DNA from 4 places in the Tumebacillus amylolyticus genome. Region 3 is predicted to be linked to each of the others. Evidence: riboswitches for the same ligand, from Rfam matches in the RefSeq annotation. Region 3 holds a riboswitch; each other region holds the start of a gene.
What was found. A riboswitch is a leader RNA that binds a small molecule or an ion and turns the genes downstream of it on or off. The one in region 3 is predicted to bind cyclic di-GMP.

Region 1: it holds a riboswitch for cyclic di-GMP, as region 3 does, so the genes downstream of both, JJB07_RS19625 (DUF192 domain-containing protein) here and JJB07_RS03360 (OmpL47-type beta-barrel domain-containing protein) in region 3, are expected to answer to the same signal.
Region 2: it holds a riboswitch for cyclic di-GMP, as region 3 does, so the genes downstream of both, JJB07_RS05545 (hypothetical protein) here and JJB07_RS03360 (OmpL47-type beta-barrel domain-containing protein) in region 3, are expected to answer to the same signal.
Region 4: it holds a riboswitch for cyclic di-GMP, as region 3 does, so the genes downstream of both, JJB07_RS02380 (copper amine oxidase N-terminal domain-containing protein) here and JJB07_RS03360 (OmpL47-type beta-barrel domain-containing protein) in region 3, are expected to answer to the same signal.

The regions. Positions count from the first base shown of each region.
Region 1 covers NZ_JAEQNB010000007.1:77,139-84,254, forward strand. The annotation lists gene JJB07_RS19610 (ABC transporter ATP-binding protein) at 1-246, opposite strand, end outside; gene JJB07_RS19615 (CvpA family protein) at 333-1,049, opposite strand; gene JJB07_RS19620 (Rqc2 family fibronectin-binding protein) at 1,223-2,980, opposite strand; cyclic di-GMP riboswitch class I at 3,203-3,303, shown strand; gene JJB07_RS19625 (DUF192 domain-containing protein) at 3,527-3,913, shown strand; gene JJB07_RS19630 (aldo/keto reductase) at 3,961-5,418, shown strand; gene JJB07_RS19635 (calcium-translocating P-type ATPase, SERCA-type) at 5,534-7,116, shown strand, end outside.
Region 2 covers NZ_JAEQNB010000001.1:1,199,157-1,206,272, reverse strand. The annotation lists gene JJB07_RS05575 (sensor histidine kinase) at 1-116, opposite strand, end outside; gene JJB07_RS05570 (response regulator transcription factor) at 113-829, opposite strand; gene JJB07_RS05565 (hypothetical protein) at 863-1,090, opposite strand; gene JJB07_RS05560 (glycosyltransferase) at 1,242-2,270, shown strand; gene JJB07_RS05555 (tyrosine-protein kinase domain-containing protein) at 2,358-3,740, opposite strand; gene JJB07_RS05550 (hypothetical protein) at 3,758-4,783, opposite strand; cyclic di-GMP riboswitch class I at 4,975-5,071, shown strand; gene JJB07_RS05545 (hypothetical protein) at 5,086-5,382, shown strand; gene JJB07_RS05540 (YitT family protein) at 5,488-6,372, opposite strand; gene JJB07_RS05535 (FCD domain-containing protein) at 6,407-7,116, opposite strand, start outside.
Region 3 covers NZ_JAEQNB010000001.1:714,735-721,850, forward strand. The annotation lists gene JJB07_RS03335 (Cthe_2314 family HEPN domain-containing protein) at 1-558, opposite strand, end outside; gene JJB07_RS03340 (response regulator transcription factor) at 662-1,336, shown strand; gene JJB07_RS03345 (sensor histidine kinase) at 1,365-2,687, shown strand; gene JJB07_RS03350 (hypothetical protein) at 2,794-3,243, shown strand; gene JJB07_RS03355 (PspA/IM30 family protein) at 3,245-3,907, shown strand; cyclic di-GMP riboswitch class I at 4,113-4,206, shown strand; partial or broken gene JJB07_RS03360 (OmpL47-type beta-barrel domain-containing protein) at 4,303-7,116, shown strand, end outside.
Region 4 covers NZ_JAEQNB010000001.1:503,391-510,506, reverse strand. The annotation lists gene JJB07_RS02400 (WecB/TagA/CpsF family glycosyltransferase) at 53-784, opposite strand; gene JJB07_RS23885 (LCP family glycopolymer transferase) at 787-1,902, opposite strand; gene csaB (polysaccharide pyruvyl transferase CsaB) at 2,055-3,164, shown strand; gene JJB07_RS02385 (aspartyl-phosphate phosphatase Spo0E family protein) at 3,263-3,418, shown strand; gene JJB07_RS02380 (copper amine oxidase N-terminal domain-containing protein) at 3,510-4,676, opposite strand; cyclic di-GMP riboswitch class I at 4,739-4,830, opposite strand; gene JJB07_RS02375 (copper amine oxidase N-terminal domain-containing protein) at 4,899-6,488, opposite strand; gene JJB07_RS02370 (MBOAT family O-acyltransferase) at 6,702-7,116, opposite strand, start outside.

The sequences.
Region 1 (7,116 bases), on a different contig from region 3:
CTTGACGTCTCCTGACGTCGGGACGAGGATGCCGGTCAGCATCTTGATGGAGGTGGACTTGCCGGCGCCGTTCGGGCCGATGTAGCCGAGCAGTTCGCCTTCCTCAACTTGGAACGAGATGTCGTCGACAGCGACATGCGTGTGATAGTCGGTATTCCAGAGATTGCGGATTCCGGAGAGGAAGCCTGTCTTGGGAATGATCCGTTTGAATTCTTTGCGTAAATTGTTGACTTCGATAAGTGCCATTCCTGTTATCGCCTCCCAAAGTGTGATCATACCACAAAAAGAGACTCCCAAACTGTGACGGGAGTCTCGTACGGCTCCCCCTGCCATTAGAGTTGCGGCGGCAACGCAGGCGATTGCAGCACCGGAGGGAGCAATCCCTTGGCCCCCAAGCCTTGGAGCAGGGTGTGTGCGAGGTTGTTGAGCGAGGGAAGCAGTTGTGAGTCATGAATGGCGGTCTTCACAGCGGGTGACAAATTCGGCAAGTCGTACAGTGTGGTGAGAAACAGGGCGAGGAACGACAGTTCCAAGAGCGTGAGCACGGCGCCAAGCGCAAGCCCTCCGATTCGGTCGAGCACCCACGGGAACACGGCACGAAGCATTCCGACCAGCGGCGAGATCAAGATTCGAATCACCCAGTAGAACAACGTGGTCAAAATCACGAGACCGATCATCGCGGAAATCCAGTGCATGTACGTGTCGGAGATGGCGTTGAGCAAGGTGGAGTGCTTGAGGTTCTCCAAGATCTCCGTCTGGTAAAACAGCGGGACATTGGCTTGGTCGAGCAGAGGTTTGGCTTGCTCTGCAGAGATGTGGGCCGTTTGCAACGGCTCGGGAATCTGCTTGGCGAGCATCTCGCGCACGACTTTGTCGATTCCGAACCATTCGCAGATGCGCTTGCCCACCGGTTCAGCAAATCGCGCTGCGACGGCCGCGGCGATGATGTACGAAAGAAGTCGGGCGATTCCGTTGACAAAACCGGAAAGGAAGCCGGTGATCAAGCCGATGAAAACCATCAGCAAAAAAAGAATGTCGAGCAGCGACATCACGTCACTCTCCTTGTCAGTGGACGGGTCAGATCGGGATTCATGAATAATTTCAGTTGGTACAGGATACTCCCGGAGCACGTCCGTTTAGTCACGACGCCGAGGAATGAGGGGGCGTTTTTTTGAAAAAACGGCCCGCTGCGTGGAAAACGGGCCGTTTTTGCCAAGGTTGATTAAGATTTGGTGTGGGAAGCGTTCGCGCTCAAGCGTTCGGTAATCCGCTGGTCGGGCGTGACGTAGAGGGTCTTCTGGTTGTCGTAGAGCACGAAGCCCGGCTTGGAGCCGTTGGGCTTCCAGATGTGTTTGACCAGCGTGTAGTCAACCGGAACTTGGCTGGATTCGCGTCCCTTGGAGAAGTAGGCGGCGAGTTGGGCCGCTTCAAGCAGTGTGGTTTCGGAGAACTCGCGCGCGCGAATGACGACGTGAGAGCCCGGAATGTCCTTGGTGTGCAGCCATGTGTCGCTGTTGGAGGCGTGCTTCATCGTCAGGAATTCATTTTGCTTGTTGTTCTTGCCGACGAGGAGCTCGATGCCTTCCGAGGAGAGGTAGCGCTCCGGTTTGATCGGAGTGTTTTTCTCCTTGGGGGCTTTTTTGCCTTTGGGCAGAGGCTTGCGCTTGATCTTGAGGTAGCCTTCCGCCGCGAGTTCTTCGCGAATTTCTTCGATATCGGTCCACGAAGCGGTCGTCAGTTGTTGAAGCAAGTTCTCCAAGTAGTTGATCTCCGCAATGGTTTCTTGAATTTGCTCTTGGAGGATCGGGATCGACTTTTTGACTTTGTTGTATTTCTTGAAGCAACTTTGGGCGTTTTCGTTGGCGCTGTACGCCGGGTCGAGCGGGATCGTGATGTCCGCCATATTCTCGTCATAGAAGTTCTGGACGGTTACTTCTGTCATGCCGCGCTCGATCTGGTGTTGGTAGGCGGTGATCAACTCGCCGTAGATGCGATGAATCTCCGAAGAGTCCGCTTCTCGAATCTGCTGTTCAAATTTCCCGAGTTTCCCGACGTTGCGTTCCAATTCGTTGGTGAGCATTCGTTCGAGGTCCTGGGACTTTTGTCGCAGCGTGTCTCGCCAAGACTTCTCGGCGTAGAATTGGTGGATCGCTTCGGAGATGGAAGCGAATGTTTTTTTCTCCCCGTCGAGATGCGTCAGGTCAAAACAGGAGAACGCCACGGGGCGCTCGTCTTGGTAGACGATCGTCGGCTGGTAGCGGTGATGGCGGGCGTCCTCGATCAAACCGGCGAAGGCTTGCCATTCGAAGTCCGCATTACCTACTTCTTGCACACGGGCCGCGATCTCCCGAGAGAGCAGGGGAGAGAGGCCGGTGAAGGAGTTCAACAGAAATTTGTCGTAGGCAAGCTCCGCCGCCGCGCTGCGCAGAGCTTGGAATTCGCCGAAGGAGAGCTCGAACGGGCTCTTTTTCTCCTGTTCCGGCGGTGCCACATAGGTGCGGCCCGGCAGAACTTCGCGGTGGCGGGACGTGCCGTAGTTGACGTGAACCAGCGAGTCGAGGATGCGATTCTCTTGCGGGTCGAGCAAGATCACGTTGGAGTGCCGGCCCATGATCTCGACCACCAGCACGCGCTCCGTCAAGTCGCCCAATTCATCGCGGTTCTCGACGGCGATATGCAAGATGCGTTCGTTGCCAAGCTGCTCCACGCGGGTAATTCGCCCGCCCTCGCAGTGTTTGCGCAGAAGCATGCAGAACATCGGCGGTTCGGCAGGGTTCACGCCCTTGTAGTCGTGGGTCAGTTGCGCGCGCGGGTAGGACGGATGTGCCGTCAACAGCAGTTTGTAGTTGTTGCCAAAGCCTCGAATCTGGAACAGCAGGTCGCGTTCCAACGGTTGGTAGATTTTATCAACCCGCCCTCCGAGGAGCAGGGTGTGCAATTCGTGCGTCACAGCACGGAGTACAAGGCCGTCGTATGCCATTGGGTAGTCACCTCTTCGAAATGGAAAAAAAGGCACTGACTCCCGAGGGGGAGAGTGCCATTGTTCCTATCTATCCAGCACATTTGTGCCTAAAAGTTAGCAGAAAACTAATACAAAAGTCTGCCCCAGAAAAGGCATTCCGACCTATTCCGCCCAAATTCGACAACGGTGTATAGTGAAGACAAGGAATTAAATTGAAATTCCGGTAAAGCAAGATTGAACAATCAAAAAAGGCAAACCCGCTCGAAAGACGGGGACGCAAAGCCATGGGTCTTCCTCAAGCACGAGAATCGTGTGCCGGAGATGATCGCCAGGTTGCTGATTGAGGGACACATCTGCCCACAACCCGAAACAGGGTGGTAGAACCTCTGCGCAGCGGCGACTGTGTAGAGGTTTTTTCGTACCGAAAAAAAGCACGACCCCCACACCACTACTAGTAATTATTGTGAACATTGTCATTATACCCTTCAAGGTACTGGAAATCAAGGTTGCACCAAGGCGGAACCTTTGCAAGTAGAAAATGAGAAAACGAGAGGAGGAATTCAGATGATGGAAGTGTGGAACCAAAGCTTGGGTGTTCGGTTGGCATGGGAAGTGGAGACGGCGGAGTCGTTCTGGTCGCGGTTGCGCGGATGGATGGGGCGTCGAAATGTCCCGGTGGGAGCGGCGTTGGTGTTTCGATCTTGCAACGGGATTCATACGTTTTTTATGAAAGAAGAGATCGACGTGGCGTTCCTCGATGACGAGCATCGCATCGTGCACATGTTGCATCGGGTTCGTCCGAATACGATCGCTCCTTTTGTTCGCGGGGCGATGCATGTCATCGAGTTCCCGGCGGGGACGTTGTCGGCCAGCGGCACGCAGTTGCGAGATCGGTTGGTGGTGGAGACAGAGCCGCATTTGTACGCGTTTATGATCGGAAGGGGCGCCTGAAGGAGGGCGCTCCTTTTTTTGGTATACTGGTGGGGAGGTGATAACGGATGTTTCTACAATATAATGCGCTCGGTCAGACCGGCTTGCAGGTCAGTCAGGCCGGGTTTGGTTGCTATCGGGTGGATGTGTCGGTTTCGGAGCATCGGGAGGCCATGCGCAAGGCGTTGCTTGGCGGTGTGAACGTACTGGATACCAGTTCCAACTACTCGGACGGCGGATCGGAAGAGTTGGTGGGCAAGGTATTGGCCGAGATGACATCGGCGGGAGAGATCGACCGTGAGCAGGTGGTGGTCGTGTCCAAGGCGGGCTATCTGCAAGGGCATAATTACCGCTTGAGTCAGCAGAGAAAGCGGGAAGGCATGCCGTTTCTCGATTTGGTGCTGTATGGGGAAGGCTTGGAGCATTGCATCCATCCGGAGTTCTTGGAAGATCAGTTGACGGCGAGTTTGGAGCGGCTGCAGATGCAGGCGTTGGATGTGTATTTGTTACATAACCCGGAGTATTACTTAGGCTTTGCGAAACAGAACGGGATGCAGTTGGACGAGGCTCGCGAGGAGTATTACCGCCGGATCGAACTTGCGTTTCGGCATTTGGAAGGAGAAGTGGAGCGCGGGAGAATTCGTTGGTACGGGATTTCTTCGAATACGTTCCCGGCCCCGGCGGAGGAGTATCTCTTTACCTCGTTGGAGCGAGTTTGGGAGATTGCCGAGTCGATCTCTGACACTCATCACTTCCGCGTGATTCAATTGCCGATGAATTTGTTGGAGCGCGGCGGTGTCATACAGGCGAACCAATCGAATGGGCAGAGCGTTCTGAAGTTTGCGCGGGACAAAGGCTTAGGGGTGCTGATCAACCGCCCGTTGAATGCATTTGTCGCGAACTCGCTCGTGCGTTTGGCAGATCTGCCAATGCCGGATGTCGATGCAGCGGCTTCGGTGACAGAGTTGATTGAAAAAGTCGTGGCGGCAGAGGCGCTTTTTCGTCAGGATATCTTGCCGTTGGTCGAGGCGGATGACGAGGTGCGGGCAAGCCTTGCCGACAAGTTGACGGCAGGGGCGCTTTTGCAAGAACACGGGCGCAAGTTTGCTTCCTTGGATCATTGGCAAGAGGTGGTGCAACAGTTTTTCGTGCCGACGGTTCAAAGTGGTGTGCAGAAGTTGCTTGAGACTCCGAATTTGCCCCCCGAGGTCGGCGCGTGGTTGGAGGGCTATGTGAACGCCGTGAACGAGACGTTTTTGGCGGTGACGGAGATGTACAAGCAGCGGGCGGCCGAAGTTTCGCAGGAATTGAAGCGGCGTGTGGCGCAAGCAGACGCCCAATGGGGCGAGGCTGGAACTCTCAGCGGCATGGCGTTGCGGGCGTTGCGTTCGACAGACGGCGTGTCCTCGGTGCTCGTCGGCATGCGGCGTGAGGCGTACGTGGAGGATGTGTTGGCGGAGTTGCAGGTGCAAATCGACGTAAAGGATCGGTTTGCAAGTTGGGAGGGATTGGGACAGAAGTTCTGAGGCGCCACATGTAAATTCTGCTCACAACGTGACTTGTCAGGCTTGGTCTACGCCATAGAGTACAGGCATAGACATGTCTACAGGACAAACGATGTGAAAGAAGGGGTGGCACCTGGTGCAGAAAAAACTTTGGCACACAATGGACGTACAAGACGTACTCCAGCTGCTCTCCGTCTCGCCAAAAGGCCTTGAGAACCAAGAGGCTGACAAACGGCGGGAACAGGTCGGGGAGAACCGACTGAATGAGGCAGAGAAGACTTCCTTGTTGACGTTGTTTTTCAATCAATTTCGCGATTTCATGGTCTTGGTGCTGCTGGCCGCCACGCTTGTCTCCGGTCTGCTCGGTGAACATGCAGATGCGATTACGATCATCGCGATCATTATCGTAAACGGCGTTTTAGGCTTCTTCCAAGAACTGCGGGCCGAGAAATCCCTCGCTTCGCTCAAACAACTGACCGCCCCCACAGCTACCGTCCTGCGCGATGGAAAAAAAACCTCCATCCCCGCGCTCGACATCGTGCCGGGGGACATCCTCTTCCTTGAAGCCGGCGACCGTGTCCCGGCTGATGTGCGCGTCCTGGAAAGCGCCTCGCTCGAAGCGGAAGAGTCCGCCCTCACCGGCGAATCGCTCCCGGTTCAAAAAAGCAACCCCATCATCGGCGACCCGAACGCTACACTCGGGGACCGCAAAAACATGTGCTACATGGGCACGCTGATCACACGCGGCAAAGGCATGGCTGTCGTCTGTGAAACCGGTATGAACACCGAAATGGGCCTGATCGCCGACTTGATCCAAACGGCCGAAGATACGGAAACGCCGCTCCAACGCCGTCTCGAACAGCTCGGCAAAATTCTCGTTTACGTTGCGCTTGGCATCACCGCTGTCGTTGTGGCGACCGGCGTTTTTCACGGCAATTCGCTGTACACGATGTTCCTCGCCGGCGTCTCGCTTGCCGTCGCTGCGATTCCGGAAGGGTTGCCTGCGATCGTCACCGTGGCACTCGCGCTCGGTGTCCAGCGTATGATCAAGCGCAAAGCGATCGTCCGCAAACTGCCGTCCGTTGAAACGCTCGGTTGCGCGACCGTCATCTGCTCCGACAAAACGGGAACCCTCACGCAAAACAAAATGACCGTTCAACGCGTTTTCGTCGGCGGTCAATTTTATGAAGTGACAGGAACCGGCTACAACCCCCAAGGCGAGTTCCTCTTTTCCGGCAAAGGAATCGACCCGCATCGCCGCACCGACTTGAAACGTTTGCTCGAAGTCTCCGTACTCTGTAACAACGCCTTGCTTACGCAAGACACGTCCAAAAAACATCCCGATTGGATGATCCAAGGCGATCCGACCGAAGGCGCACTGATGGTCCTCGGGGCCAAAGCGGGTTTGTTTGGAGAAGAGATGGACGCTGCACAACCTCGTTTGGACGAATTGCCGTTTGACTCCACTCGCAAGATGATGTCCGTTCTGACACGCGACCAAAAAGGCGAGCTCTACATGCTCACCAAGGGCGCCCCGGACGTTCTGCTCGACCGTTGCGGGTACATGTTGATCGACGGCAAAGTGACGCCGCTGACCAACTCGCTTCGCAAAGGAATTCTCAACGCCAACCACGCGATGGGCACCGAAGCGCTGCGCTGCTTGGCGCTTGCGTACCGCCCGCTGAAACAGGAACAGCAGTTCCATGCACCGGACTCCGA
Region 2 (7,116 bases), 480 kb from region 3:
GTAATCGCCTGCTTGACCAACGCATAAAAAAGAACGCCGCCCACACTGAGAGCGACCAGCGCGATCAACAAATACGAGAGGATCAGCTTCTGGCGAATCGAGGAGCGGCGCGTCATGATTCCACTTTGTAGCCATAGCCCCAGACCGTCTTGATCTCACAGTCGGAACCGGCGGTTTTCAATTTCTTGCGCAGGCGTTTGACGAGATCGTCAATCGCCCGCTCGTCGCCGAGATAATCATAGCCCCACACTTGCGTCAACAACTGTTCACGCGTGAACGCTTTGTTGATATGGCGGGCGAAAAAGGAAAGCAAATCGTACTCCTTGGTCGTCAGCGGCACATCGACCTCTTGGCAGACGGCGCGACGTTCTTCCAAATACAAGGTGAGGTCGCGCAACAGCAGGTGCTCAAGAGCGGGAGGCGACACCTCCTGCTGCGCTTGTTGTTGGAGTCCGACATGGAAGCGGCGGAACACCGTCTTGACCCGCGCCAACAGTTCACGCGGTGAAAACGGCTTGGACAGATAATCATCGCTGCCCAGTTCCAGCCCCACGATGCGGTCGATCTCGTCGTCCTTCGCCGAGACCATGATGATGGGAATCTGGCTTTGCGCACGGAGTTTGCGGCAGACTTCGAGCCCGTCGATGCCGGGCATCATGATGTCGAGGATGAACATGTCCGGCTGGGCTTCGTCAAACGCGGTCAGCGCCGACTCCCCGTCTCCGAACCCTCGCACCTCATAGCCTTCCGCTTCCAAATAGCGCATGACGATCTTGCGGATGTTCTCGTCATCGTCGACCACGTAAATTTTTTTCTTGGTCTCTTCCATCTCCATCGGACCCTCCTCACCCGGCAACAAGTCTTACTGCTTCGGTTTGATTTCGCCCATCGAACGCAAGATGCGTTTGCGAATCATAAAGCCGACGCCTGACATCAACACGGCCACGCCGAGGAACCAGAACGATTGGCTCCACTTGATATACGCAATCGAGATGCCGACCATTGCAAAAGAAGCCATGACGACCAAAGTCCAGATGAAAAAGAAGATCTGGAACTTTTTCGCCATCGGCGATTTGTACACGAGAGACATGCTGTTCACTCCTTCGCTACATAAAAAACAAGATACATAGGTATCATACCATAAAAACGAGTTCCACAGAAAAAGTGACTTCCCATACAGACAACGCGCCGAGGATGAGGTACTGTCTTCCTTAGTTACCTTTCGAAAGGAACGATCAAATATGAACATACTTATCGTTCTCCCTCCGAACAACCCCTCCGGCGGCAACTGGACGTACTCCGGTCGTTTGCAGCGGGGCTTGGAACCAATGGGAATTCACATCACGCGCTTGGCGCTGGATCAAGTACAACCGCAAGACTACGAAGCGGCCGATATCATCCACTCGTACAACGCCTATCTCACGGGCCGACAAATTGCACCCCTTGCCAAGCAGTACGGCAAACCGATGGTATTGACGATGACCGGAACCGATGTCAACGAACATTTGAAACACCCGGATACCCGACCGAGCATGGTCGAAGCGGTGGAGTATGCCTCCGCAATCGTCTGTTTGACAGAAGCGGCCGTCGAGAACCTCTCCGAAGTCTATCCGGCGGCGACCGGCAAAGCGATGACGATCAATCTGGGCATCGACTTGCCGAAGGGCGCGGGCAAAACTCGTGCAGACTTTGGGCTGTCGGATGATGAGTTTATCTTCTTGCTCGTGGCAGGTCTGCGTCCGGTGAAACGCCCGCTTCATGCGTTGGAACCGTTGGCGAGAGTTCATGAGAAGCACCCGCAAGTGCGGTTTGTTTTGGCAGGGCAAGATCTTGACCCCAAGACGACCGCAGAAGTGGAGGAGGCGTTTGCCAAGCATGCGAATTTCGCAAAGTACTTGGGAGCCGTGCCCTACGACGAAATTGCCGACCTGTATCGGGCGGCGGACGTCGTGATGAACACCTCGTCTTCGGAAGGGCTGTCTCACGCATTGCTGGAAGCGATGTCGCTCGGTCGAGCCATCCTCGCCTCGAACGTGCCGGGCAACCAAGACCTGATCCAAGACGGGGTCAACGGCTATCTCTACTCCGACGGAGACGAATTGGTGGAGAAAGCCACGCTGCTGTGCACCGACGAGCAAACCCTCGTCAAAGCAAGCGCCGGCGCCCTCGAAACCATTCGCCGGCACTACTCCCTGCAACGCGAACTCGAAGCCTTCCGCACCATGTACCACAACGTCTTCGCCAACAGCACCTGCAGTACGACGAAGTAATAAAGAGCCCCGTGAGCCCCTTCTGCTCCGAGGCCCATCCTATGAAAATCCTATAAAAAAGACCCCCGCCGCGGCGAGGGTCTTTTTTTACTTATTGAGAGTTACTTGGTTTCCTACGCGTTCGAGGAAGAACGGGGACTTTTCCGTCTTGCCGTCGTAGTTGTTGAGCACCGTCCCCAGCACATTCGCCCCCACCGCAGTGAGTGCATCCAATGCCAGTTTGGCGTCGTCACGATGAACCGTCCCGCTGCCGACGAGGAACAACACGCCATCCGTCTGCGGCGCGACGACTTGCGGCACGAGCGACTCTCCGAGCGCCGTCGTGTCGATCAGCACGAGATCGTACGTTTCCCGCGCCTCTCTCAACATCCGTTCAAACGCCTCTCCCCCGAGCCCTTTCACACCCGCCTGCGTCATCGTCCCGACGCTCAGCAATTGCAAGTGCGGCACTCGAGTTCCCTGAACGGCGTCTCTCCACTCCATACGCCCGCCGAGGAAGTCTCCCAACCCGACTGTATTGGGAACTTGCAACATAACATGTAACGCGGGATGCTCAATGTCGCCGTCGATCAACAACACCCGCTGCCCGCTCTGTGCCAAATGCACGGCAAACTGCGTCAATACGGTCGATTTGCCCTCATGCCGAACTGTCGAGACCATCGACAACGTCTTGATCTCTTGCAAGATGCTCAGCGGCACGAGGTTGCGATAGAGCGCATTGTAGTTCTCCATCACCCTGCGATTCGGGTCGTTGCGAGCCGACTTGAACTTCAACTTGCGAAGCCAAGCAAACCGGCGGCTCTCCGTTTTCCACACGCCGATCTCGCCGACCATGACCAGCCCGAGCGCCGACTTCACTTCTTCACGCATCTTCAGTCGCGTATCGAGATATTCGCGCAGAACGAGCCCGCCGACACCGGCCAGCACGGCCAAAACCGCCGCCGTCAACAAATTCATGTTGAGGTTCGGTTTCAACTTCACCACGCCGCGGCCTTGCGCCTTGTCCAACACGAAGATGTTGTCCGACTGCATGATTTGCTCCACTTTGTCGATGAACATGTACGACACTTCGTCTGCCAACAGCGCAACGCGTTTCTCATCGGAGTCGGTGACTTGCACGGCGATGATCTGCGATTCGTTGACCGACGTGATCGTGATCGAAGCTCCCAGAGCTTCCGGCGTCATCTTGAGCCCCAGTTTCGACACGACCGCCGACGTCACCGTGTAGCTTTTCAAAATCTCATTGTACGTCTTCATCATCTTCGGATACGCCATCACGTCGCTCAAAAACGCATCGGTGTTCTCCGTCGGTTTCAGGTTGACGATCAGCTTCGTCGTCGCCCGATACTGCGGAGTCACAAAATGAGTCGTAAACACATACGAAGTCGCGACCGCAAACACAACCAAGAGACCGATCAGCCAGATCCGCTTCCGAACCGCCTTCCAATATTTAAGTAAGAGGAATTTCATCGAGTTTCTCCGCCTGTCTACTTCTTAGTCGGGGTCGCCGTGACGATCGGAGTCGGAGTTGGCGGCACGTCGAGGTGGGTGTTCATCAACTCCCACAACTCTTCCGGCCCCCCGCCCGGAACTTTCGACTCCTTGTCAAAGGCAATCCGCGCTTCGAATTTCAATTTGCTTTGCTCTGCCGGACTCTTCGACAGCCTGTCGAGGATCGAAGCGTCCCGCACGTCGTCGGCGGTAAACGCACACTCTAGTAGGTAGACATCGCTCGGCGCCCACTGCGGCATTTTTTGTGCATACGTGCCGGCGAGCACAATCTGATTGCCGTACGAAACGGTCAGCTTGATTTGTTTCGGGGTAAACGATTTGAGATAGCCGTTGTTGACAAACGCAGAGACGACCGCTCCACCCCCGTGCATGGCGGTGATCTGGTTGAGACCGGAGACGAACACGAAGTTGAAGGAGCCGTTTTGGAAATCCTCCTGCTTCTTGATCGTACCAAGCACCGATTCGATCCGCGTACGCTCGGTCTTCGGCAACACTTCGGCCTGTTCCGTCGTCCAAGCGACCACTTGCTTAACCGGAGGCACAGTCTCCTCTTGGGCTTGTTCTTGCATTTGAGCCAGCATCTTTTGTTGTTCTTCGGTCAACGCCGGTTCCGTCTGGGCCTCTTCGACCGGCGCGACGGCCGGCTTGGAGATGGCAATGTTGCGGTATTTGTAGACGAGATAACCCCCGCCGAGATTTCCAAGCAAGGAAGCGGCCACAACCAAAAGCAGCCAACGCGGCACTTTCGGCTTGTTTCCACGCAGCGTATCGTAGGAATTCGCCATCGCGAGCGCGCCGGCTTGTTCTTGCACAGCTTGTGCCAATTGGAGGAACGCCTCCGCATCCGGTTTCGGTTCGAGCGGCGTATCCGGGACTTCCGGGATCAAAGGCGCAGAGGGTTCGGTTGCCTCTAACGTTTCTGGTACTTTCGCCCTAGTGTCAGACTTTTTCTTACGTTTGAAGAAAAAGCGTTTTTGCTCGGGTTCCCGAGGATTGCTCACAGATCATCCGTCCCTTTCGTAGTTCTATCCACAAGTATCATAAGTCTAATGTACTAAAAAGAAACAGGGCACAAAGTCCTGAACATTGCTTGACTTTCCCGTAAAGGACGAATAATATAGATAACAGACAGGGTGTTATTTTCACTTATTAACAAGTTTTTCCCGCTTCGTTGATAAGTCTCTGATCTCTCAAACGATAAGGGCAAACCATTGCGAAAGCGTGGGACGCAAAGCCACGGGCCTAACCGCGAGAGTCAAGTTCTCTGCCAGGGCAGCCGGGTTACCGAAAGGACAGGTCCAATATGGCAAAAAAATCTCATGGTCTTTCTGTTGTGATGGCCGTCGGTCTCTTCGTCGGTCTGGCTTCTTCTGCAATGAGCATGCTTGATGTCAGCGGTGAGCCGAACAACTCCGGCGAATACCCGGTCGAACTGATGAGCATGAAGAAAGCGTACAACTCGCTCTCGGCTGATCAGAAGCAAGTCTTGGTACAAAGCCTCGCATCCAGCTCCGACAGCGGCGAATATTCGATCAACGTCAGCGACTTCAGCGACAGCGCTGAGTTCGTCTCTCCCAAAGCACAATACCTCGTACAGTAAGTACTGTCACCCTTCATTATACGATCTTACTAAACTCACTTCAACAACCAAAAGTTAACCCCTCCTTCATCGAAGGAGGGGTTTTTTATGAGTTGTGAAGTTGAGCTAGTGAATCGCTTTCTTGCGGAAGCGTCCGCCCGTCACGTCGGAGACGTGCTCGATGGCGATGAACGCATGGGAATCAAACTCCAGCACGATGCTTTTGAGTTTTGCCAGCTCCAAGCGGGTGACGATGACATAGAGCAGTTCCTTGTCTTCGCCGGAGTAGCCGCCCTTGCCGTAGATGTGCGTCACACCGCGACCCAGACGATACTGGATCGCTTCGGAGATTTCCTCCGGCGTTTCGGCGATGATCGTGACCGACTTGGACTCGTCGAGACCCTCGACGGTGATGTCGATCATCTTGAACGCGATGTAGTAGGCGATCAGCGAATACATCGCATGGTCCCAGCCGAACACGAAGCCGGCACTGCCCAAGATAAAGATGTTGAAGAACATGACGATCTCCCCGACGGAGAACGGCAATTTGCGCGTCAGAAGGATCGCCACGATCTCCGTTCCATCCAACGAACCGCCATAGCGGATGATCGTCCCAACCCCGATCCCCATCAAGACACCGCCGAAGACAGCAGCCAGCAACGGGTCTACCGTCAGTGCAGCCACAGGTCCCAGCAGCGAAACGAATACGGACATCAACGAGACACTCACCAACGTGGTGACCGCAAACGTTCGCCCGATCTGCTTATATCCGATCAAGAGGAACGGCAAATTGAGAACAAAGAGAAACAGTCCAATCGGAAGTCCCGACAAATGACCCAAGAGAATCGAAATCCCCGTGATGCCACCGTCGATGATGGAGTTGGGTACGAGAAAAATCTCAAGTCCGGTCGCAAATATCAAGGACCCCAACACCATGAAGAAAAAACGCTTAATGTGATAGGACAGAGGTTGTCGTTTGTGCGAACGAGTGGCTTTGGCCTGTGCAGCCATGCCCCCCTCGACAGCCATCGCGGCCGACGTGTGCTCAGCTTGTACTTGGTTTAGGCTCTGTGTGTTTTTGTTGTTCTCCTCCATCTCGCTCTCCCTTCTGTTGATCCATCTGATGTTCCGTTCTATCCAGATGGTCGATCATCAAACGCTGGACCAAGGACTTGTCCCCGGCGAGCATCGCCCGATAGAGGGCGGAGTGCTCCTCGACGAGACCCCCAATTCGGTGTTCGTCCATCCAAGCTTGTCGGATTACGCTTCGAATCGTTTCTGTCAGCGTGTTCATGAGGTTGAGCAAGACATTGTTGCCTGAGACTTCGGCGATGGCGAGGTGGAATTGCAAATCCGCGCCCACCTGCTCCTCGACAGTCTGTTTGTTTGAAACAGCTTCCATGCGCTCCAATGCGGCTCGCACGGGAGCCAACCGCCATTCGTCTCCCTGCAGATCGGCTGCCATCTGCGCCGCTCCCAATTCGAGCAATCGGCGCACCTGCAACAGATCGCGAAGATCTCCCCGCCCCAGCAACAGAGCGGCGTTCATCGGTTCTGTGACCATCGTCTGCACATCGATTTTCTGTACAAACGTTCCTTCGCCATGCCGCAGGTCGATCAGTCCCATGCCAACCAGCGTCGAGAACGCCTCGCGCACAGTCGGGCGGGACACGCCAAGCTGACGGGCGAGGTCGATCATCGGCGGCAGTTTGTCACCGGGTTGCAGGTGGCCTTGCTCGATCATCCACTTGATCT
Region 3 (7,116 bases):
AGGATTTCGATGTGTGAGTGCATTTCGATATTTATCTGCGCTGGTAAAGGCTTTTGATCTGGTTATGGTATCTAATATATCTGCAATATATAGTAATCCAGCATCAGAGCTTGTAGCCTTCAACTTGAGAACTTTGTCTGTGACCTTTTTGAAAGAAACCTTTTCTGAAGCGAAGTCAATCCTGAAACGGCGATTGAGAATATGAGCTATCATTTCGAGAGTGGAAAAAAGTTTGAAAAAGAATAGGTCAGCATGATATTCGAATCCAATACGTCTTCGATGATCAAGACTCGTGCAATCAGCAAATGAGTCCGGGATTCCTTTATCGTAATAGTATTTCGAAAATGAATAGCTCATGAGTGTCTTTCGATAGTGATTGTGATAAGTTCGAACGAAATCTTCAATAACAAGCCGTTCACGGAGAGTTGTTAAGTCACGAATATCACCATATTGCTTTGCATTTTTGAAAAAGTCTATAAATGGGTCCAACTTGTCGAATTGCATCTGGTCACAGTATATGTTCTTAAAGTCATCAGGGGATGGGTATTCATCGAACATGTACTTCCCACCTTTTTCTTATTTGTTTGCGGCATCCTATACAATGTACGCTTTCAGACGAAATTCATCAATCTCTGATACGATGGGGAATGGGTGATCTCACATGAACATATTGCTTGCAGAAGATGACCAGCGCCTCGGAAAACTGGTCACGCATCTGTTGAAGAAAAAAGACGGTTACCACGTCGACTGGGTGCAACGCGGTGACGAAGCGTATGAGTACGCCAAAGCCGCATCGTATGACGTGCTCATCCTCGACTGGATGATGCCGCACCGAGACGGGCTCGGAGTTTGCCGCGACCTGCGACGCGACGGGTACACAGGTGCGATCTTGATGTTGACAGCCAAGGACGCCGTGCAAGATCGCGTATCGGGACTCGACGCCGGAGCGGACGACTACCTCGTCAAGCCGTTCGAATTCGAGGAGCTCCAAGCTCGCGTGCGCGCACTGGGCAGACGTTCTTTTGCCCCGTTGCAAAAGGACATCGTGACGCTGCAGGGTCTTGAAGTCAACCGCTCCGATCACACGGTCTCCCGCAATGGCGAACTCGTGCAACTGTCTCCCCGCGAGTTCCAACTGCTGAATTTGCTCTTGCAGAATCGCGGTCACGTTCTCACGCGTGAACTGATTCTCGACCGCGTCTGGGGCTTCGACAGCGACGTCACCAAAAACGCTATCGACGCCACCGTCAAGCTGCTTCGGAAAAAAATCGACTCCCCCGACGCGGACACGTTGATCAAAAGCGTGCGGGGCGTAGGTTACAAAATTGAAGGGTAATTTCTCTGCGCGGCGTTTCCGAGAACGCATGCAAAACAAACGATTTCAACTCGACTTGTTCACCCGCATTCGCTTGCGGCTGAGCATCAAGTACAGCGGCATGTTGATTTTCATGCTCTTTCTCTTCACGCTGATCGTCTCCGCCGCGCTTTTCGTCATGATCTGGATCGAACAAACGCAGCTCGTGCAGACGGAGATCGACGAAGCGGTGGCCGAGTACCAAGACCTCTTGCAACATTTGCCCCAGGGTGGAGGCAGGGTCCCCGATGTCCAAGAACCGACGGGCGGGACGCAGGTGTTCCTCTATGTGACCGACACGAAAGGCAATCTCGTCTATTCGCAAGAGAGATCACAAGGTCTAAGCGCGCACATCCTTCCTCAACTCAACCACTGGGTGCCGGACCAAGGGAACGTCAGGGTGATGACGATCTCCCGGGTGCTTCGGCATGGGGAAGACATGCTCCTGCTGGTCAGCGGACGTGCAATCTACCGAAACGGGCTCTTGACGGGCGTGTTGTATACGGGTAACGACGTGTCGTTTTATTGGGAAGTGTTCAAAGGGTTGTTGAAGGTCTTGCTCATCTTGATCGGTGTTTTCGGATTGCTGGCCGCGTTCTTTGGGCAGCGCATGGCCGCGAGGGCGATGGTTCCCATCAAATCGTCCTACTACAAACAACAACAATTCGTCGCCGACGCTTCCCACGAACTGCGCACGCCGCTGACCGTTTTGAAATCGTCCATCGACGTCATCGAACTTGAGGACGGCGACAACCTCTCGGAGTTCTCTCAAACTGTGCTCGCCGATATGAAAGACGAAGTGCACAGCATGAGCAAACTCGTCGCCGACCTGCTGACCCTCGCCCGTACCGACTCCGGCGCAGTCGAGTTGTACGTGCAGACCTTCGATCTGGCGGACACCGCCCAGCATGTCGTCCGACTTCGCAAAACGCTCGCACAGGAAAAAGAGATCGACCTCTCGCTGCAAGCGTCGTCCGATCTCATGATGACCGGCGACGCCGAGCGAATCAAACAATTGCTGGTCATCCTGCTCGACAACGCGCTGGCCTACACACCGGAGGGCGGTCGAATCTCGGTCTCTGTCTCGACGGAGAACCGAGCGCACGTCTTGCGCGTGTCCGACACCGGGATGGGGATACCGCTTGAGGAGCAGGAGCGAATCTTTGAGCGTTTTTACCGTGTAGAAGAAGCCCGTTCACGAGTGACGGGCGGGACGGGGATCGGCCTCGCCATTGCAAAGTGGATCGTCGAGGCACACCGAGGTACGATTTCGGTGCAAAGTACGCCGGGGGCGGGGAGTCTCTTCACCGCGAAATTCCCCGTGCGAAAGTAAGGAAAAAAGCGTCAGGAGGCAACTTGCTTCCCGACGCTTTTTTTCATGATCCTTTCATCGAGAGCTCGTACACTGGGTCTCAGAAGAAGGGAGTGACACATCCACCATGAAACGCATGTGGAAGTTCTTGCGCACGATCTTGTGGCTGGCCGTTGTCGCTGCGGTGGTAGCGGTCGGAGTTCGGACGTTCGCCTACTCGCACGAGTTTCGTCAACATGATGCCCAGCAACAACGGCAACAGCAACAGCAAGGGCAGTCGTACGGTCGCGAGGACCGTCACACCGCCCAGACCCAAGCATTCTCGCACCGAAACGAAACCAACTTCCGCGGGGAACGCGGCGAGCACCATGACGGATTCGGCGGCGTCATCGGATTCTTCGTCGGTCTGGTCTTGCTCGTCGGCGGCTGGAAATTCTGGAAGCGTCGAGTTCGCCGCCGTCCGATGAGGATGACGGTAGACTCCTACGTCTCGGAGCAGACCTTCGACGCTCTCGATGAATGGGAAGCGAAAACCCGCCGTGAACTCAAAAACCAAACCCCCAAGGAGGAACAATAACATGATCTTCAAACGCATCCGCGATCTCGTCGTATCCAGTGTCCACGAAGGATTGGACAAGCTCGAAAACCCGGTGGCTCTCATCAAGCAATACCTGCGTGACGTCGAATTCGAAATCACCAAAGCGGAGCGCACCATCGCGCATCAAGTGCTCTTGGAACAACGCCAAGCGGCACTCGTATCCGACACCAAAGCGCTGATCGCAAAACGCGCCCGCCAAGCGCAACTGGCCGTCGAAACCGGCGACGAAGAGATCGCAAAAGTCGCGTTGCAAGAAAAAATCGTGCTGGAGTCCAAACTGACCACCTACGAATCGCAACTTGAAACGATCGCCACCCAGACGGAAACCCTGAACAACCAACTGCGCGACCTGCAAGAAAAGTACGCAGACATGCAAGCGAAAAAACGCCTGCTCATCGCTCGTTCGCAAGCGGCACAGACCAGCTACGACCTCAATTGCACGCTGAACTCCATCGACGCAGACAGCGCCGTCCGAGGTTTCGCCCGTATGGAAGAGCGTGTCCTCCTGATGGAAGCGACCGCCGAAGCGGGCAACCGTGTACGCGCAACGCATCTTCAACTTGCAAAGTACGCAACTGACACTGCCCTGCAAAACAAAGTCGAAGAAGAACTCGCGAAACTCAAAGCTTCCCAAGAAGCGTAAGCCCCGCCCCAGTGTGAAGCCCCGCACCCGGTGCGGGGCTTTTTTTCACGATTGTTGCTCGTAATGTTATAGGATTTTATACCTATAAGGAAATTCGTGACTTTAGACCTACATGGGTAAGACCTCAGACACAAAAAGACAGGAAAAGTCGCATATTCACATAATTTCATTTAAGCAATATGATGGAATTGTATCAAAAAACACCAAGTGAAAAGGGCAAATCATGGGAAACCATGAGACGCAAAGCCAAGGGCCTGACCCACGACGTATCAGATCGTGGATGGCAGCCGGTTGCCACAGGGATTCATAGTCTCGTTCTATGAACCTGTCTAAGAGGTTCATTTTTTATGACCTCTTGTTCTTCCCCTTTTTCACGAGAAAGGTAGGACCTGTACATGGGAAAACGCTTTTGCAGCAAACTCGCTTTGTTTGCCTCGCTGCTGCTTGTGTTCCAGCTCGTGTTTCCTATGCTAAACGCATTCGCAGCGACAGACCCGGAGGGAACACCTCCCCTCGGAGGACAGACTGACGTTGTGACGACGCCCGAGCCTGATCCGGCAACGTCCACCGTCGACAACACCACTCCCGCTACTGAACCCACTCCTGCAGGACCGGCTCCTGCAACCACCACAACGACTCCGCAGATCACAACCCTGTCCAGTGGCATGCTGCCACCCAGCAATCTTGCCTTTCAACTGACAACTCCCGACACTGTAAAACTGACATGGAGCTCCGTTTTCGGAGCCACCGGGTACAACGTATACGGCATCATCGACGGCCAACTGCAAGTCTTGGCGACGACGACCGCTACTTCGTACACGTTCCCGGCGCTTAAGGAAGGCGAGTACCAGTACGTCATGACGACGCTTGGTGCAGAGGGCGAATCCGGCCCGTGCGCCCCGGTGTCTGTGACCGTCACCTATCCGAAGATGGCGGCACCGGACTCCCTGACCTACAAACTGGTCAACGGAAACGACATCGCACTGACTTGGACGGCTTCGCAGTACGCAACTTCGTACAACCTCTACCAAGTCAACGCGGACGGTACCAACACGTTGGTCACGACCGTCTCCGGCAAGACCACGTACACGTTCACAAATGCAGCAGCAGGTTCTTACACCTATGCAGTCTCGGCTGTGAACACGCTGTACGGCGAATCTCCGGTTTCGGCGACGACCAAGATCGACTTGGGCGAACAGTCGCAAGCGGCACCGGGCAACTTCACCTCCAAAGTGCAGAACGGCAACGACATCGTCCTCTCTTGGAGCGCTTCGCAATACGCGACGGCCTACAACGTCTACCAAGTGATTGGCGGCCAAAAAGTGTTGCAGAAGACGCAAACCGCAACAACGCTTACGCTGACCAACATGCCGGCGGGCGACTACGTGTACGTCGTGACGGCGTACAGCGACCGCTTCGGCGAATCGGCAGACTCCACGCAAGCAAGCTTCACGCTGGTTCCGCCGGTGATGACCGCCCCGGAGAACTTCAAGTTCACGCTGGCGAACATCAACGACATCAACCTGAGCTGGACCGCAGTTTCCAGTGCAACCGGCTACAAGATCTACCAAGTGACCGACGGTCAAAAAACCTTGGTCAAAACCGTCACTGGGACGAGCACTTCGTTTACGAATCAAGCTTCCGGCGACTACACCTATGAAATTCACTCCTACAGCGACCGCTTCGGCGAATCGACCGCGGGCAGCCTCGTCTCCTTGACGGTGGCGACTCCGACGATGACCGCTCCGAGCGACTTCACGTACAAGATCAACAACGGCAACGACATCGCACTGAGCTGGACCGCAGCTTCGAACGCGAACTCCTACAAGATCTACCTCGTCAACGGCGACCAGAAAGTTTTGAAAGCGACGACGAGCGCAGTTGCGTACACGTTCACCAACGCAGCGGCGGGCACGTACACCTACGAGATTCATTCGGTCTCGACCCGCTACGGTGAATCGGCAGAAGGAAGCCAAGTGAACCTTGAGCTGATCCTGCCATTGATGGCAGCACCTCAGGAAGTGGTGCAAGCGATCACCTCTGCAACGGGCTTCACCCTGAACTGGGATGCAGTACCGTACGCAAACTCCTACAAAGTCTACCAAGTCACCAACGGAACGAAAGTTCTGAAGTCCACCGTGACGGGCACTTCCGTTGCCTACTCCAACATGACGCCGGGCGATTACACCTATGAAGTGCACTCATTCTCGAGCCGCTTCGGCGAATCGGCGGATGGCGCAACGCTTACGTTCACCCTGAACGGACAGACGATGCCCGCTCCGACCAACCTGACCTACACGCTTGCCAACGGCAACGACATCACCTTGAAGTGGACCGCCGCTCAATATGCGACGAGCTACAAGGTCTACCAAGTGGTTGACGGTCAAAACGTGTTGGTGAAAACCCAAACGGCCACGACTCTCACGCTGACCAACCAACCGGGTGGGGACTACCACTTCCTCGTAACGGCCGTTTCGACCACGTTGGGCGAATCGCCGGAGGGAGCAGAAACCACGTTCACCTTGGCTCTGCCGACGTTGGCAAGCCCGGCGAATCTCACGTCCAAGATCCAGAACGGCAACGACATCGTTCTGACCTGGGCGGCGGCACAATACGCAAACTCGTACAAAATCTACGAAGTGGTCAACGGCGAAGAAGTGCTGCTCAAGACCTCAACGTCGCTGACGACGACGATCTCCAAAGTCGCATCCGGCGATCACATCTATTCGGTACACACCGTCTCCACCCGCTTTGGCGAATCGGCGACAGGCAGCCAGATCACGGTGAGCCTCGACTCCACAACGATGCAACCGCCGACGGGTCTGACCCAGACGACGGCCAACGGCAATGACATCACTTTGAAATGGACGGCGGCTACCTACGCGACGGCCTACAACATCTACCTGATCCAAGACGGTCAACCTGTTTTGCAAAAAACGGTGACCGGCACCTCGTACACGTTCACCAACCTTCCGGGAGGCGACTACATCTACGAAGTGCATTCCTACAGCGATCGCTTCGGCGAATCGATGGAAGGCAGCCAAGTTGCTTTCAACTTGACGTTCCCGACGATGCAAGCTCCGGCGAACTTCACGCAAAGCTATGTCAACGGCAACGACGTTGTCCTGCGTTGGAACGCTTCGACGTACGCAACGAGCTACAACGTCTACCAAGTCTCCGGCGGCACGAAAACGCTCGCCAAGACGTTG
Region 4 (7,116 bases), 210 kb from region 3:
CTGAGACTCTTTTTCGACACAAAACGCGGTCCATCCTGCAGGACGAAAGACCTTATTTTTTCCTGTTTTTGTCGGTGAGGACGGTGATCACGAACTTCGGGAGCACGAGTTGGCGACGCCAGCGGCTCGGTTGAGAGAGCAGACGGTACATCCATTCCAACTTCAAGTTCTGCCAGAGCTTCGGAGCGCGCTTCACAACGCCTGCGAAGATGTCGATGCAACCGCCGACTCCAATCGAGACCGGCACGTTCAGCTCCGACTTGTGCTTCGAGATGAACAGCTCTTGGCGCGGCACGCCGAGTCCAACGAGCAAGAGGCTCGGTTGGAACCCTCGCACCGCCGCTTTGATCTCCGGCAGATCGGTCTCTTTGAAATACCCGTCCCGACCGTCGATGCGCAAATTCGGGTAGCGATGGCGCAAGTTCTGAACGGCCAGCGCGTTCGACTGCGGACTCGCCCCCAGCAAAAAGACACCGTGGCCGTTTTCGGCACAGTGTTCAATCAAAGCGGTGGAGAGTTCGACGCCTGTGACGCGGTCGTGCAGGGCATGGCCGTAATACTTCGACGCCCAGACGGCACCGATGCCGTCCGGCGTGATCAATTCCACATCCTGAAGAAGCGCCATGAAGGCCGCGTCCTCGCGCGCCAACATGACGATCTCAGGATTGGCTGTGATGATATGGCGCGGAGTCGTGCCCCGCAAATCTTGCTCCAATTTATGAAGCGTCTCTTCAAAAGTCAGCGTCGAAAACGGCACGCCTAAAATCTGAACCCGGTTCTGCATGGTTACGCATTCCCTCGCTTTAGCGCTTGCAATTGAGCGCTCACTTGGCGCAGCTGAGCATCGTCGACGTAGAAATACCAGAGGTTGTCATACTTCGAGATGCGGTTCTGACCGCTTAAATTGAGCGTTTTGATCCCGTCCGCACGGGTGCCCGAATAGCGCATCACCAGCGCCATCCAGTCTCGCGGCGGCACGTCCGTTTTGACGTGGTCGCCGAGAATGTCGAGCGTCTTGACCAGTTTCGGCCAGTTCGACGGCTCGCTTCCTTTTTGAATCATAGCACGAATGACGCGTTGCTGTCTCTGCATCCGACCCGTATCGGCCAAAGCGTCGGCACGGAAACGAGAGTAGTCCAGCGCTTGCTTCCCGGTTTGAAGCGTTTGCCCTTGCACCAAATTGATATGGGTCCCGTCGGACGGGTCGTTGTAGCGCATGTTTTTCTCGACCGTCACATCCAGTCCGCCGAGGTTGTCGACGATCTGCCGGAATCCTTCAAAATCGACGGTGGCGGTGTGGTCGATTTGGATGTTCAGGAAGTTCTCCACCGTTTTTTTCATGAGCGGCAACCCGCCCCAACTCATCGCATGGTTGATTTTCGTCCAGCCGTGGCCCGGCACTTGAGCTCGCGTGTCTCGCGGAATCGACATCAAATAGACGTCGCTCCCGTCCGGCGGCACCGTGGCGACGACAATCGTATCGGAGCGGGCCGCTTCGCCCTTGCGTGAATCGACGCCGAGCAAGAGAAACGTCTTGCCTGTTTTGGCGGTTTGATTCGTGTTGAGTCCTGACATGTAGCCGCTCAGCCACTTGGCGAAGGGGTGTGCTTCTTGCGGTGTGGCTTGCACCGTGGGAGGAGGTTGCGGTTCAGATTCTGTCGCAGGTTCAGGCTCGGGTTTTACGTGCTGGACGTGGACGTGAGCGTGGGGCTGCTCCCGTTGCACCGAGTACCAATCTTGCATGGCATTTGGTTTTGGCGCGGCCGGCTGGTATATGCGGTCCGCCAGCAGGTTACACTTATAAAATCCGTAGATTGATAGCACGAGGATGACCCCCAGCGTGGCGGCAAGCAGCGTCCAAAGAAACCGGAATCTCGATTTGCGCGGGGTATTTCGTGCCACTTCGGTCGCCTCCTCCGTCGTGATTTTCTTGGTGTAGTATGAGGAACAATCAGGGTCGTCATGCGCTGTAAGTTTTCCCATCCATCGCTTTTCATCGGGGGGGTCGAATGGTATACTAGTTCTGTATTTTGACCGCACGAGGAGCAGAGCTAATGCCGCGTATCTTAATATCCGGTTACTACGGATTCGACAACTTGGGTGATGACACCGTCCTGTACGGCATCATGTCGAGCATTCGCAAGGAACGTCCTGATGCGGAACTCGTCGTGCTCTCGAACCAGCCCACCCGCACGGAAGCCTTGTTTGGCATCCAAGCTTTTAACCGCTGGAATTTTGGCGTGATTTTCCGCGAACTGATGCGTTGCGACATGTTGGTTATGGGAGGCGGTAGTCTCCTGCAGGACGTAACCGGTGGACGCAGCATTTTGTATTACTTAGGGATTGCACGACTGGCGAAGATGATTGGCAAGCCGATTGTCTTTTATGGACAAGGCATTGGTCCGATCTCCAAGCCGCTCAGCGAGAGGTTGATCCGCAAAGTCGTCAACCATGTCAATCTAATCACCGTCCGTGACGCCAAGTCGCGCGACGATCTCGAAATGTACGGCGTCTCCAAGCCCGAGATGTACGTCACGGCCGACCCGGCTTTTGCGATCAACCCGGAGTTGTTCTCCAAGGACGCCGGTGCCAAGATGTTGAGCGAATTCGGTGTGCAGACCCCCTACTTGGGCGGCAAGCAGAAGATCGCCGGCATCGCGATTCGCAACTGGGTGACGCCGCACCCGTTCCACAAAGTTCTCGCGCAGAACGCCGACGATTTGATTCGCGCCGGCTGGAAAGTCGTGTTCATCCCGATGCAATATCCGGGGGACGTAGGCGCGTCGCAGAAAGTGCTCTCCTACATGAAGGAGCGCGCCGTTTTGCTCAACCGCCAGTTCTCATTCCGCGACATCGCGAATATCATTGCCAACACCGACCTGATCATCGGGATGCGCTTGCATTCGTTGATCCTCGCCGCGCACTGCGGAGTGCCGTTCGTCTCGCTCTCCTACGATCCCAAGATCGACCGTTTCGTCCAGCGTGTCGGCTACGACCGCCAAATCGATGCGGTGAACAACGTCACCTACGAAAGTCTACGTGACACGATCCAAGATTGTGTGGAGAACCTCGAACACTACCGCGTCATGATGCGCCCGCATGTGGAAGAATTGCGTCAAGAAGCGGAGAAAAGTGGAGAATTAGCAGTTCGCTACTTGGGTTAACTTGAAATTTTACCAACTCCGAGTGAATTAACTATTGTTAATTCTCCACAAACTGTCTAAAATAAGAGAAAGACCTTTTCCGAAACGAGGTTTTGCGAATGGACACCTACTTGGAAGAAATCGAACGCATCCGCCGAAAGTTGAACGAAGTCGTGAAGGAGTACCAAGGGGATCTCTTGCACCCGAATGTCCTCCTGTTGAGCCAACAGCTCGATCGCTACATCGTCACCTATCATAGCAAGCCGTTGCAATAGCCACCTTCCGATTTGTTTGCGTGTCCGTCCCGATGACCTTACGAAAAAACCTCCGCTCCGGTTGCCCGGATGCGGAGGTTTTTTTGTGGAGTTACTTCAAGATCGCCATCTGTGCGCTGTCATCCCAGTCAACGGTCAAGTTGAAGAAGTTGCCGAGCGCTCGCAGCGGAACCAGCGTGCGGTCGTTGATCTTCTTGGCCGGAACGTCGAGGGTAACCGGCTGTCCGTCAACGGTCGCTTGCTTTGAATCGATCTGCAAGGTCACGACTTTGCCGTTCTTGTTGGTGAGGGTGACCGTTTGCGTCGCTTCGTCCCACTTCACGTCTGCGTTCAGCGCGGTGCCGATGGCACGCAGCGGAACGAGGGTGCGGTTGTCGAGGATGACCGGTTGTACGTCGAAGGCCGGTTTCTTGCCTTGGACATAGACTTTCACTTCGTTGGTATCGCCCTTCTTGACGTGTTGCTTGGAGAGGCGGGTGTAGATGTCTTGGTTGTTGTAATCCAGGGTCAGCGCTTTTTCGAGCGACTGGATGGCGCCGTCCGGGTTCTGCAGTTTGTCTTGCGCGTCCGACATCACGACGAGATCGTCCGGTGCTGCTTCGCCCGCGTCGTCCTTGGCTTTGAGCGCTTCGAGCACTTGTTGCAGCGCGTCTTGGTCGGTGGTGGAGCCGTTTTGCTTCGCCCAAGCTAAGAGCAGGTCGAGTTGCTTCTCCAGCGACGCGAGTTGCTTTTTGAGCTCGTCGAGGTGTTTGACCATGTTGGTGATTTTGTTCGTCCAGCCTTTGTGTTTGCCGTTGTCGGAGTGGCAGGTCGTCGTCACGCCGCCCGAGCCTTTGCCGTCCGTGTGGCCCCAAGCGTTGTCGTTTTGTCCGTGCTCGTCATGCTGTTTGTCGTCGCCCTTGCCGTGCCCGTGGTCGTTTTTGTCAAACCCGAAGCTCGGTTGCGGAGTCGGTTCCGGCGTAGGTGTCGGGTCGGGAGTAGGCGTAGGGTCGGGCACAGGTGTCGGGTCGGGAGTCGGGGTCGTCCCCCCGTTGTCGTCCTGATCTCCTTCGTCGTCGTCGGAGCACATGTCACCTGTCGTCGGGTCGGTTGTCGTGCCGCCATCGTCACCCGGTACGACGACCGGAGGTTCTGCCGGATCGGTCGGTTGAGTCGGTGGGGGGGTCGGCGTACCCGGATCGGTTGCAAATGCAGCTGAGACCGGCGCGGTCATCAACGTCACGGCCATGATCATCGCCGCAAACTTCCACTTTTTCATAAAAAACTCCTCCTCGTTTTCCCAACGAGTGCTGCTCACCGTTCTTGAAAAAACATCTCAAGTTCGGCAACCCGGCTGCCGTCGTGCATACGTCCGCACGGTAGGCCCGTGGCTTTGCGTCCCTGTCTTTCGATCAGGTTTGCCTTTATCGGGAGAAAATGTTTGTCTATATTATTAATCTTACAAACCTTGCGAAGTTGTCACAAGCGACAAAAGTCCTAGCTAAAACGCATGGACATCGAGGATTTCCAACCCCAACACTCGATTGGTGTCCGGATAGACCGCGTCTTGCTCCGTTTCCAACCACGCATAGCCGTAGTAATACTCCCCGTACGAATCATAGAATCCCATCCCGCCGCTCTCGGTGGACACGCCCTGTTCCTTCACCGCTTGGTTCACATCGACAAACAGATAGACGGCACTCTGCTCGCGATCGGAGCGGTCGTTTGTCGGTCGTGTCTGAACGCCTTCGACGTGCCCGTCTTTGTAGACGCGAATTTTTTGGAGACCGGGTTGTAACACAAGGGCGTCTGTCGAAGTCTTGCCTGTGCCCTGCGGCAAGAGTTGGACCACGCCTTGGAAATTCGCCGGAACGTTGAGCGTGATCTCCATGCCGTTGGACGTGCGCTTGACTTCGCGATCCAGATAGGCCCGGTAGTCAGCTTCAAACGCCGCCTCCGTCACCCCCGTCGCCGATTCAAACGCATGGGTACCGCCCGAGACGTACGCGTTCAGATAGCTGAGGAATTTCGTCTTGCCGTACGTCGCCACGTAATATTGATAGGCGAGATAGTCTTGCAATTCCACGTTGTACCCGGCGGTCGTCAGGGCATCGATGGTGCCGTCCTGACTCGACAGGAGGGGTTGGTATTTGCCTTGCTCCACGACCCCGAGCACATAATCGCGCAGCATGCCGTCCATCTGGCGGCGCATGACGGCCGGTTGCGACTTGAACTGCGCATCGAGCCCCGTCTGCCACGCCAAGCCTTCGTGTACCCAAGACGGCAGGGAGAGCCCGCCGTTCTGGTTGAGCAAGACGTGCATCAGTTCATGGGAGACCGTCTGGGTCAGCTCCCCGTCATTGGGCAGTTTGTTCAGCGGGATCAGCACATGCGACCCATAGGTCACGCCCTCCGCCGTTTCCGCCATCGACTTCGCGTTGCGATCGCCGCCGTACTTCGCGATGTTCTGCTCAAAGCCCTTTGCGGAGTTCGCCAAGTAGACCCAGACCGGCTTCTTGAACGTCTTGCCGATTTCGTTTTCGACGAGCGTCGTCAGGTCGTTGCGGCGCACCAACGACTGAAGATTCGCCGTCATCCCGTCCTTCAAGAGCGCGTCGTCGCCAACCACGCGAATTTTCGGCGCGTTGACGCTGTTGATCGTCACGCGGCCCAACGCTTCGTTCCAGAGCACTTCATCGCCGAACGACTCGGCGACAAATCGCACCGGCACCATCGTCCGGTCCTTCACCAATTGCGCCGGCACGTCAATCGGCATCGCCACCCCGTTTTTGGTGACACGGGTGCTCCCGATCGGCAGGCGCAACGTCACACCGTCCTTGGTCGCCACCGCCGTTTGGGTGGCCTCTTCCCAGCGCACATCGGCGCCCAAAGCTTCAAAAATCATCCGCATCGGAACGAGGGTGCGGTATTGAAACGCTTGTGGCTGCACATCGAACCGAATCCATTCGCCGTCCACATAGACGTCCGGTCGCTCCGGCGTCGCAGCGGAAGCCGCCTGAGCAACTCCCAGACCGCCCGCCACACAGACGCCCAGCAACAGGGTTTGCGTCCATCGCTTCCACAAAGTCATGTTCAAACACACTCCTCTCTCATGCTACCATCCTACTGTGAGAGTTTCCTACTTTGCAACTGGAAAAAAAAGCACCTGAACCGCGTGCGGTCAGGTGCTCTTTTGCTAAAAGTCGGTGTAGATGAAGCGCTCGCTCGGTCCTTCCGCGATCAGATAGACGGCGACGAGGAGCAACGCGAGCAAGACCCCTTTGGCAAACGCCTTGAACATGGATCAGACCCCCCACATGCGTTTTAAGAAAACGAAGGAGTTGTGCAACGTCGGAGAAGCGAAAAACACCCAGCCCAAGCAGACGAAGTGGAACGTCAGCGCCCAAGCTGCCACTTGACCCAGAGGTCGCGGGAGCCACGTCGACTTCGGACGGTACTTGCTCCAGACTTTGTTCACCGCTTGTCCGACGCCGTGCCACATCCCCCAGACGACGAACGTCCAGTTCGCTCCGTGCCAGAGACCGGAGATCGTCATGGCGAGGAACAGGAACAGGAGTCCCCGCGCAAATCCCTTGCGGTTGCCGCCCAGCGGAATGTAGAGATAATCGCGAATCCACGAGGACAGCGAGATGTGCCAGCGCCGCCAGAACTCGCCGAGACTCCGCGAGATGTACGGCCAGTTGAAGTTCTCCGGCAAG